3 regions of the Vibrio sp. THAF64 genome follow, and region 3 is predicted to be linked to each of the others. Evidence: riboswitches for the same ligand, from Rfam matches in the RefSeq annotation. Region 3 holds a riboswitch; each other region holds the start of a gene.

Region 1 (3,278 bases), 330 kb from region 3:
AAGGCCAGAGCGACCACACGGTTGCGAATCGCGAACGTCGACAATACCATTACTTACCCGATTGCAGTGGAAGGTGCTGAGGCATGGGTCATCGCTATCGATGGTAACCCTGTTAAAACGCCCTATAAGCTATCTCAGCATAAAATTGGCCCAGGAATGAGGGTTGATATAGGTCTTATCGCTCCTCAAGCTGGTGAGCGTGTCTATGTTCGTCAAATGAAGGGGCGTTTCCCATTTCCTCTGTGTGAATTCGAAGTTGTCGAATCTTCTTTACCTGAGTCTCAAGCGTTGCCCGAATTACCATTGAACCCAGTGCCGCAGCTTGATTTGGCTAATGCTGAGGAAATTGACTTTGTTTTTGAGTGGGAAGGAGCTGTTACTCCAACGAGTAAAGATGGCAAAGCTATGCCTAAATTCTGGCTAACCAACAAGCGAGCGTGGGAAGGAATGAGTAAAGATAATATCCCGGCTCCGTTGGCGACGCTCGAGTACGGTAAAACTTATATATTTGATTTAAAGAACGTTACCCAATATCACCACCCGATTCATATTCACGGTCATACATTCACAGTTCTAGAAATGGACGGTAAAAAGATTGCAGAACCGTTCCATACCGATACCGTACTGCTAGGTAAAAACGGTAGAGCCAAAGCGGCGTTTGTTGCAGATAACCCAGGACGCTGGATGTATCACTGCCACGTGATTGAACACATGAAAACCGGACTAATGGGTTACATCGAAGTAAAGTGACTCCTGTAACTTTTTAAATCTCAAAATTAATTTGAGACAATGTGTTGCGATTTTGATTCGAAAATAGCCTTATTCCAGATACAATACGGCAGAATTTGACAGGAGGAACCATGGGACAACTTTCTATACTTGGATTTATCGCATTAGGTGGTGCTTTTGGTGCATGCTCGCGATACTTGGTTTCAGAATTGTGTGTGGTATTGCTCGGGCGAGGTTTCCCCTATGGTACGCTGACGGTCAACGTTGTGGGTTCATTTATTATGGGCTTGTTGATTGCCGCATTTGAAAATGAAATGTTGGCCACCGAACCATGGCGTCAGATCATCGGCCTAGGCTTCCTTGGCGCGCTGACTACCTTCTCAACCTTTTCAATGGATAATGTACTTCTTATGCAGCAAGGTGCATTTTTCAAGATGGGGCTAAATGTACTGCTCAATGTTGTCTTGAGCATATCGGCGGCTTGGATAGGGTTTCAAATTCTGATCAAAAGCTAATACTTGATAAAATTGTTCTAAAAATAGACAACTCGGCTTGGTTTCACCAGGCCGTTTTTATATACTGATTTTACTTGTCGGAGTGCCATAAGGCTGAGACCGTTAATTCGGGATCCGTTGAACCTGATCAGGCTAACACCTGCGAAGGGAACAAGAGACGATACCTACACCAGAATTCTCTCTGGGTGCATCTATCAAATAGTCGAAGTTGTTTCGGTGATCATTAGTTAACACTCTAGTCGCATCACCTGTATTTTGACTCCTCTTGTCGCATCTATCCGCCAAGCATTTTTATCCAAAATCTTTTTATCTAGAATAACAAAGCAAGGAAAAATGCTATGTCGAGTCGCAAGCAAGCGAGACTGGAAGCAAAACAGTTCATTGATTCTCTTTCGGTACAACCGTACCCAAATTCGCACAAAGTATATGTAGAGGGTTCACGCCCCGATATTCGTGTCCCGATGCGCGAAATATCTCTCGCAGATAGCTTAATTGGGGGTACCAAAGACTCTCCAGTTTTCGAGCCAAATGAGCCAGTACGCGTCTATGATACTTCAGGCGTCTATACCGACCCTACTCATACAATAGACCTGTACAGCGGTTTACCTAAGCTGAGAGAGGAGTGGATAGAAGAGCGCAGCGATACAGAAGTACTCGATGATGTCAGCTCTGTGTACACCAAACAGAGACTGGAAGATGAAACGCTCGATGAGCTTCGATATGGCAATCTGCCACGCATCCGTCGTGCGAAAGATGGCCAATGTGTTACTCAGCTGCACTATGCACGCAAAGGCATTATAACACCTGAGATGGAGTATATTGCGTTACGCGAAAATATGGGCCGCGCAAAGTATCGCGATCAGGTTCTTAATCAGCAGCATCCAGGGCAAAGTTTTGGTGCCAATCTTCCCGATGAAATCAGCGCCGAATTCGTGCGAAAAGAAGTCGCCGAAGGTCGCGCCATTATCCCCTCAAACATCAATCACCCAGAATCTGAGCCTATGATCATTGGCCGTAACTTTCTTGTGAAGGTAAATGCCAACATTGGTAATTCCTCTGTGACCTCATCCATTGAGGAAGAAGTTGAAAAGCTGGTTTGGTCGACACGTTGGGGTGGCGATACAGTGATGGACCTGTCTACTGGTCGTAACATTCACGAGACTCGCGAATGGATTCTGCGTAATAGCCCTGTCCCAATTGGTACAGTACCTATGTATCAGGCATTGGAGAAAGTGAACGGCATTGCCGAAAATCTCAATTGGGAGGTAATGCGTGACACCTTAATTGAGCAAGCGGAGCAGGGCGTGGATTACTTTACCATCCATGCAGGCTTACTCCTTCGCTATGTACCTATGACAGCCAAACGTGTGACAGGCATTGTCTCACGCGGTGGCTCTATCATTGCTAAATGGTGTCTTGCTCATCATCAGGAAAGCTTCCTCTATACCAACTTCCGCGAGATTTGTGAAATCTGTGCTAAATACGATGTGGCGTTATCGCTTGGTGATGGCCTGCGTCCTGGCTCTGTAGCTGATGCAAATGATGAAGCCCAGTTTGCAGAATTACGCACCCTTGGAGAACTTACAAAGATCGCGTGGGAGTATGATGTTCAGGTGATCATTGAAGGCCCAGGGCATGTGCCAATGCATATGATTAAAGAGAACATGGAAGAGCAGCTAGAGCATTGCCATGAAGCCCCTTTCTATACGCTCGGCCCTCTAACCACAGATATTGCTCCTGGCTATGACCACATTACCTCAGGTATTGGTGCGGCGATGATCGGTTGGTACGGGTGTGCGATGCTGTGTTATGTGACCCCAAAAGAACACTTAGGTTTGCCTAATAAAGAAGATGTAAAAACTGGACTGATTACCTATAAACTTGCCGCGCACGCTGCCGACTTAGCTAAGGGGCACCCTGGGGCACAAGTGCGCGACAATGCACTGTCAAAAGCACGATTTGAGTTCCGTTGGGAAGACCAGTTTAACCTTGCGCTCGATCCTGATACCGCCCGTGCTTTCCATGATGAAACCC
Region 2 (3,278 bases), on a different replicon from region 3:
CGCGAACACAGGAATCGCCTGACTGGCAATTAGGATCGGCAATAACCAGCGCTTGAGCGGTTTAAATAACAACATCTGTAAAGCGAAGAACAGCCCCATTGACAAGCCAAGTAACAGACCCAACACAATTTCTTGACCAGTCACTAGCGTATGTTTCATCAATACGTCAAAGCGGCTAACGAGGCGTTCAAACACGTCAAGCGGCGTAGGGAGAATAAAGCTTGGCATATCAAACATCACCACCACTAACTGCCAAAGCCCCAAAATTATGACTGTACTGATCGTCAACCGTAGCGCAGGGTGTGTCAGACGTTCTTTTTTCACTACGTCGCGTCGAATGGCGTCAAACTGAGTCATATCACTCATAATCACCCTCCAACGAATTGAGGATGTTCTGCTGCAATTGCGCACATTCTGCATCTATGACACGAGGCGGCTGAGTGGTTGGAACATCATGTGATTCGGCATAAGCGGGCTGACCGCGGAGGATGTACAGAGCGTCGGCCAGTCGAATCGCTTCTTGTGGATCATGGGTGATCAGCACCACCGTTTTGCCACACAACAGCTCAGCGGCCAATGTCTGCAATTTATGTCGCGTCACCGCATCTAGCGCAGAGAAAGGCTCATCCATGAGTACCACAGGCTTGTCTTGCATTAACGTGCGAGCCAACGCCACACGTTGACGCATACCACCTGACAACTGTACAGGCATAGCCGCCGCCTGATCCGATAATCCGACTTGCTCCAGCAATCGCAGCGCTCGATTTCTGTCAGGTTGAGCGCTGCCAAACTTACTGCTCAGGCAAACATTATCCAGAACATTGAGCCATGGTAGCAGCAGGTCTTGTTGGGCCATGTAAGCAATCTGGCCTTGCAGCGCATGGCTATGACTGAGCGTCAGTTCTCCGGTCCAGTGCGCTTTGTCGTTCAACAGACCTGCCAGATAACGTAGCAAGGTAGTTTTCCCGCAGCCACTGCGCCCCAAAATACACGTCCACTGCCCAGCGGGTATCGACATAGAGAAGTACGCCAATGTCGGGGCTGGATTGTCCGTGTACTGTAAGCTGGCTCGCTGAATTTCGATCCCAATCGGCTCAGCGAACATTGATGTGTCCACAGAAGAAATGATGGACCGGCCCATGCCCCGTACCAACATTGAGTTCATCAGCATGAGCGATGGCCTGCGAGATGTATTGCTTACCTAAGTACACGGCTTTGTGCAGTCTATTACCCTGCGCAAGATAAGACGCAATCGCCGAAGATAAGGTACAGCCTGTTCCATGAGTGTTTTTCGTCGGGAATCGTTTGGCACTCAGAAGCTCACTCGTTTGCGCTAAGATCAGCAAATCATTGCTGTTGTCATCTTTTTCTAGATGCCCCCCTTTCAGCAATACCGCTTTGGCACCGAGTGCGCGCAATTCTTCGATCATATTGCCCATTTGATCTTCGTTTTCTGGCACAGCGCCATCAATCAAAGCCGCCCCTTCAGGCAGATTAGGGGTGATCAGATCCGCCATCGGGATCAACTGCTCTTTTAATGTGCTAATCGCCGACTGCTCCAGAAGAAGATCACCGCTGGTTGCAACCATCACAGGATCAACCACCAGATGAGTAGGCTTGTACTGTCTGATTTTGTCCGCAACGACCTTAATGATCCGCGCGTCAGCCAACATCCCGACTTTAACAGCAACCACATTGAGATCCGTAAACACGGCGTCGAGCTGACTTTCAATATGCTCCAGAGGAATCGGGTGAATTGCGCTTACGCCAAGCGTATTTTGTGAGGTAATGGCCGTAATGACAGAACACGCGTAACTGCCAGTCGCAGATATGGCTTTAATATCCGCTTGAATACCAGCGCCACCACCGCTATCAGATCCTGCGATGGTTAATACAATGGGTGGTGTGTCTTGTGAATGTGGCATGGATGCTCCTATTACAAGACGTACAGGAACTCTCAGCCAAACATGAAGTGATCAATAAAAGGGAAGATCGAATCATAAAAAGCGAGTGCACCAAAGCGAGAATACTCAAACATCGGTGCTAATAGTTCCCTACGTCAGTGCTAACTGAATCAGGTTCTACGGGTCTCGCAATGCGATCTCAGCCCTAAGGCTCCCCGACTATTTCCCGCTGATAATAACAGTAATTAAAAAGCGAATGCACTTTTAAATTCGCAAAAAGTGCTCGCAGTCATTCAATCCCACTCTGGAGCAAAGTCTGGATTGGCAAGACGTTGATTGCGATCTAATGTTGCAATCAATGCCATATCATCGTGGCTTAAGTGCACGTTCTTCGCCTCGAGATTGCTTTCAACATTGGCCTGTCGAGTCGATGATGGAATCGTCACGAATTCATTTTGACGCATCCACGCCAACACAATTTGTGCTGCCGTTACGCCATGCTTGTTCGCCAGTTGAAGAATGATTTCATCTTTCAAAACAGCACCATACGCAAACGGCATATACCCCGTAACCAATACATCGTTGCGTTTGCAGAACTCAACCACCTTCTTGTTTTGCAGATATGGATGAACTTCTACCTGATTGGTAAAAATTTCCCCTGCTCCCAAAATACCTATCGCTTGTTCTAGCTGCTGGTTGTTGAAGTTAGAAACGCCGATATGCTTCACCAGGCCCGCCTCTTTCACCGCCTTCAACTCTGTCAGATACTCTAGCATGGATACTTTTTCATCTTTCAGCGGCCAATGAATCAATAGCAAATCAATGTATGAGGTTTGCAACTTATTCAAACTCTCTTCGACACTGGATCGGAACTCTGCTTTCGACAGTTTGTTCATCCACACTTTAGTGGTAAGAAAAATCTCATCTCGGGCAATGCCAGACGCCAACATTGCATCACCCACCGACTGCTCATTACCGTAAATCTGAGCTGTATCGATATGACGATATCCGGCTTTAAGCGCCATCATAACGGAATCAAATGCCGTCTGACCTTCCAGTCTAAATGTACCGGCACCTAGCATAGGAATGTGTTTCATGGTATTTCCTGTTTCTGAATGAGTTGAACGGTGCAATTATTGCGAGTAATTAACTGATGAAAAATGGCAAAAAACTCAAATCACTTTTGTCTTTTTTGCCATCAATGGTTACACCAATTTCGCGACAATTTTACCCGTGGTGCGTTGATTTCGAATTTCTACCAACTTATCCCCGACCTGATCTAACGGAATCACTTGCAGTGCTGGCGTTTCGAGTATCCCCAGTTCGAACAGTTTAGAAACCGCATTACCGGCCGCAACCATATCATTGCGGCCT
Region 3 (3,278 bases):
GAGTTGATGCCACTGAGCACCACCATCAGTAAAGGTGGCAGCACTAATAGTATACTCAGGCCAATCCAACTCCAATCCCAGATACGTGACCAGATCGAATCCTTTGCCATATAAAGGTTGTGACCTTGTGTACCAGAACTCACCGCCACAGGCTTGGTCAAACGCTGCACTGCCAACGCCATAATGCCACACAGTAGCATCTGCCATATCGCCAGTAATGCCCCTGCCTGCAAGTCAAAATCGAATTTGATCGCTTGATAAATCGCCAGTTCTATCGTGGTCGATTTCGGCCCACCACCGAGCGCCATTACCGTCGCGAAACTAGTAAAACACAGCATAAACACCAAGCCACACACGTGCGGCAACTGCTGACGCAAGCGAGGCCATTCGACCCACTTAAATTTATGCCAATGGTCCATACCTAGATGAGCACACAGTTTATGCTGTTCAGCCGGAATAGACTCCAATGATTGCAATAGCAAGCGCGTCGCATAAGGCAGGTTAAAAAACACATGCGCAAGTAAAATACCGTTCAGACCGTAAATCGAAAATGGCAGTTTAGAATCAAACCATACAAAAGCTGACGATATCAGACCGCTATTGCCATAAATCGCCAGTAAGCCAAACACCCCAACCAGCACAGGCAGTACTAATGTGGTAGCAAACAGCTTAAGCAGCAAAGATTTACCAGGAAAGGTACGCCGAGATAGTGCGTGCGCGACTGGGATGGCTAAGCCAACACTGAGCAGAGTCGACAGGAACGACTGGTAAAAGCTGAACTTGGTGACATGCCGATAATAAGGGTCTGACCAAACCTGAGCGATATTCAGAGATGGGGCGGCAACTAATAAAGCACCGAGAGCAGAAACAACAAAGGCCGCGATAGCAATCGCGACCCAGAGTCCCAATTTTGGAATACTACGCAAAGCGTCTCCTTAGAAGGTTAAGGCGCTTTGCCACTCACGTATCCAGGATTTTCGGTTTTGCGCCACTTCTGCTGCGCTAAAGCTCAAGGCTTTTTCAGGTACCGTCAGTGTCTCAAAGCCTTCAGGCAGTGCGACTTCAGTTACTGGGTACATCCAGTTACCTGTTGGCATCAAAGACTGGAAGTCGTCGCTAAGGATAAACGTCATAAATTCATCGGCTAACTTTTCATTTTTCGATGCTTTTACTTTAGCCGCAACCTCAACTTGAGTGTAATGGCCTTCTGTAAAATCAGCGGCAGCGTATTTGCTGTCGCTTTCCGCGATCAGGTGATAAGCCGGTGAAGTCGTGTAAGACAACACCATGTCTGACTCACCTTCAAGGAACATAGAGTAAGCCTCAGACCAACCTTTGGTCACAGTGACGGTTTTCTTAGCCAGTTGTTGCCATGCCGGGGTAACGTCATCGCCATAGACAGATTTCATCCACAGCATCAGGCCTTGGCCCGGCGTTGACGTACGGGGATCCTGATAAATCACTTTCAGATCATCGCGAGATTCCACCAGCTCTTTAAGGCTCTTTGGTGGATTGGTGAGCTTTTCTTTGTTGTAGACAAACGCAAAGTAACCGAAGTCATACGGCACAAAAGTACTGTCTTCCCAACCGTTAGGCAGATTGACCGATTTGGTATCAACCTTGTGCTCGGCTAATAGGCCAGTTTTCTGCGCTTCTGCCATCAGGTTATTGTCCAAACCTAACACAATATCAGCTTTGCTGTTGTCCCCTTCGAGGCGCAGGCGGTTAAGAATAGAAACGCCATCATCAAGAGCGACAAAGTTCACATCACAGCCACATTGTGCTTCAAACGCTTTTTCCACTTTCGGGCCCGGGCCCCAGTCCGCAGCAAAAGAATCGTAGGTATAAACGGTAAGGGTGTTATCTGCTGCCAATGCAGAAAAAGATGTCAGTGTGGCAACGGCGATGGTGCTTAAAGTGGTTTTCACTGCTCGCTCTCTCCTTGGTTGAGCGGCACAGGCTTGAGGAAACATTGGCAGGGCAAATGTTCAGACTCAATTCCTACGCCAGCATTATCTGGTTCAGGTACACGGGTCCTGGGCTTTGCCCAATCTCAGCTTCATCTGTGCGATGAATAGCTCCCCGATGAGTGTCGGCTGAATTGTAATCGTAATGTTATCAATTAGCCAGAATTAAGCACGCTGGTCATATCCCCAACGTGGGACAAGCCCCTGTTCAACATCAAGATGATCGAGAATTCTCGCCACCATAAAGTCGACCAGATCGTCAATAGACTTAGGCTGATGATAGAAGCCCGGTGCCGCAGGCATAATGGTGACGCCCATCTGCGACAACTTATGCATATTCTCTAGATGCAACGTAGAGAATGGTGTTTCACGCACAACCAGCAACAACTGCCCGCGCTCTTTCATCACCACATCAGCCGCGCGCTCGATGAGATTGTCGGACATACCATGTGCGATGGCAGCGACACTGCCTGCAGAGCAAGGACACACAACCATCTGTTTTGGCGCCGCAGACCCAGAAGCCACAGGAGAGAACCAGTCGTCTTTACCGTAGACTATCAGCTTTTCGGCATCACAGTTTAAGTGGGCGACCAACGTTTTTTGAGCAGACTCTGGGTTCGCCGGCAATTTCATATCATGCTCAGTTGCTAACACAACTCGAGCTGCTGACGATATCAGCAAATGTACCTGATAGCCGGCGGCTAGCAGACACTCAAGCAATCTAAGCCCGTACGGTGCGCCAGAAGCCCCCGTAAAAGCGAGTGTAATTGCTTTGTTTTTCTCATTGTTCATACTACTACATTAATCTATTCGGCGAGTTTAGCCAGCAGCTTGTCGTGGATGCCTTCAAACCCACCATTGCTCATCACCAGAATTTGATCGCCCGGTTGAGCCTGTTCTGTCACCATCTGGACTAACGCATCAACACTGTCTGACGCATAAGCCGACTGCTGACATTGCTGGGCAATGTCCTCGACAGACCATTCGATATTATCTGGTTGATAAAGGAAGACGACGTCGGCCTGAGCAAGGGACGCCGCCAATGTTTCTTTGTGCACGCCACGTTTCATCGTCGCACTACGAGGTTCAAGTACAGCTAAGATACGTTGTTTGCCAACCTTATTACGCAATCCACCCACAGTAAGTTCAATCGCCGTAGGGTGATGAGCGAAGTCATCGTAAACCGTAATCTGATTCACTTCACCTTTTAGCTCAAGTCGACGTTTGGTATTGATGAATTTCGCCAGCGACTGACAGGCTAAATCCGGAGTAACACCCACGTGACGAGCCGCTGCGATGGCCATCAAGGCG

Evidence for each region. Region 3 has a riboswitch for thiamine pyrophosphate ahead of thiB (thiamine ABC transporter substrate binding subunit). Riboswitches for the same ligand answer to the same signal wherever they lie in the genome.
Region 1: another riboswitch for thiamine pyrophosphate. It lies ahead of thiC (phosphomethylpyrimidine synthase ThiC); the one in region 3 lies ahead of thiB (thiamine ABC transporter substrate binding subunit).
Region 2: another riboswitch for thiamine pyrophosphate. It lies ahead of thiD (bifunctional hydroxymethylpyrimidine kinase/phosphomethylpyrimidine kinase); the one in region 3 lies ahead of thiB (thiamine ABC transporter substrate binding subunit).

Annotation. Positions count from the first base shown of each region.
Region 1 covers NZ_CP045355.1:3,496,429-3,499,706, reverse strand. Annotated here, with positions in the region: gene FIU99_RS16385 (multicopper oxidase family protein) at 1-750, shown strand, start outside; gene crcB (fluoride efflux transporter CrcB) at 861-1,244, shown strand; TPP riboswitch at 1,313-1,411, shown strand; gene thiC (phosphomethylpyrimidine synthase ThiC) at 1,583-3,278, shown strand, end outside.
Region 2 covers NZ_CP045356.1:1,044,539-1,047,816, forward strand. Annotated here, with positions in the region: gene FIU99_RS21250 (ABC transporter permease) at 1-366, opposite strand, end outside; gene FIU99_RS21255 (ABC transporter ATP-binding protein) at 359-1,105, opposite strand; gene thiD (bifunctional hydroxymethylpyrimidine kinase/phosphomethylpyrimidine kinase) at 1,095-1,925, opposite strand; TPP riboswitch at 2,035-2,132, opposite strand; gene dkgB (2,5-didehydrogluconate reductase DkgB) at 2,198-3,001, opposite strand; gene FIU99_RS21270 (zinc-binding dehydrogenase) at 3,110-3,278, opposite strand, start outside.
Region 3 covers NZ_CP045355.1:3,169,292-3,172,569, forward strand. Annotated here, with positions in the region: gene thiP (thiamine/thiamine pyrophosphate ABC transporter permease ThiP) at 1-926, opposite strand, end outside; gene thiB (thiamine ABC transporter substrate binding subunit) at 936-1,928, opposite strand; TPP riboswitch at 1,982-2,095, opposite strand; gene FIU99_RS14740 (flavin prenyltransferase UbiX) at 2,133-2,759, opposite strand; gene mpl (UDP-N-acetylmuramate:L-alanyl-gamma-D-glutamyl-meso-diaminopimelate ligase) at 2,774-3,278, opposite strand, start outside.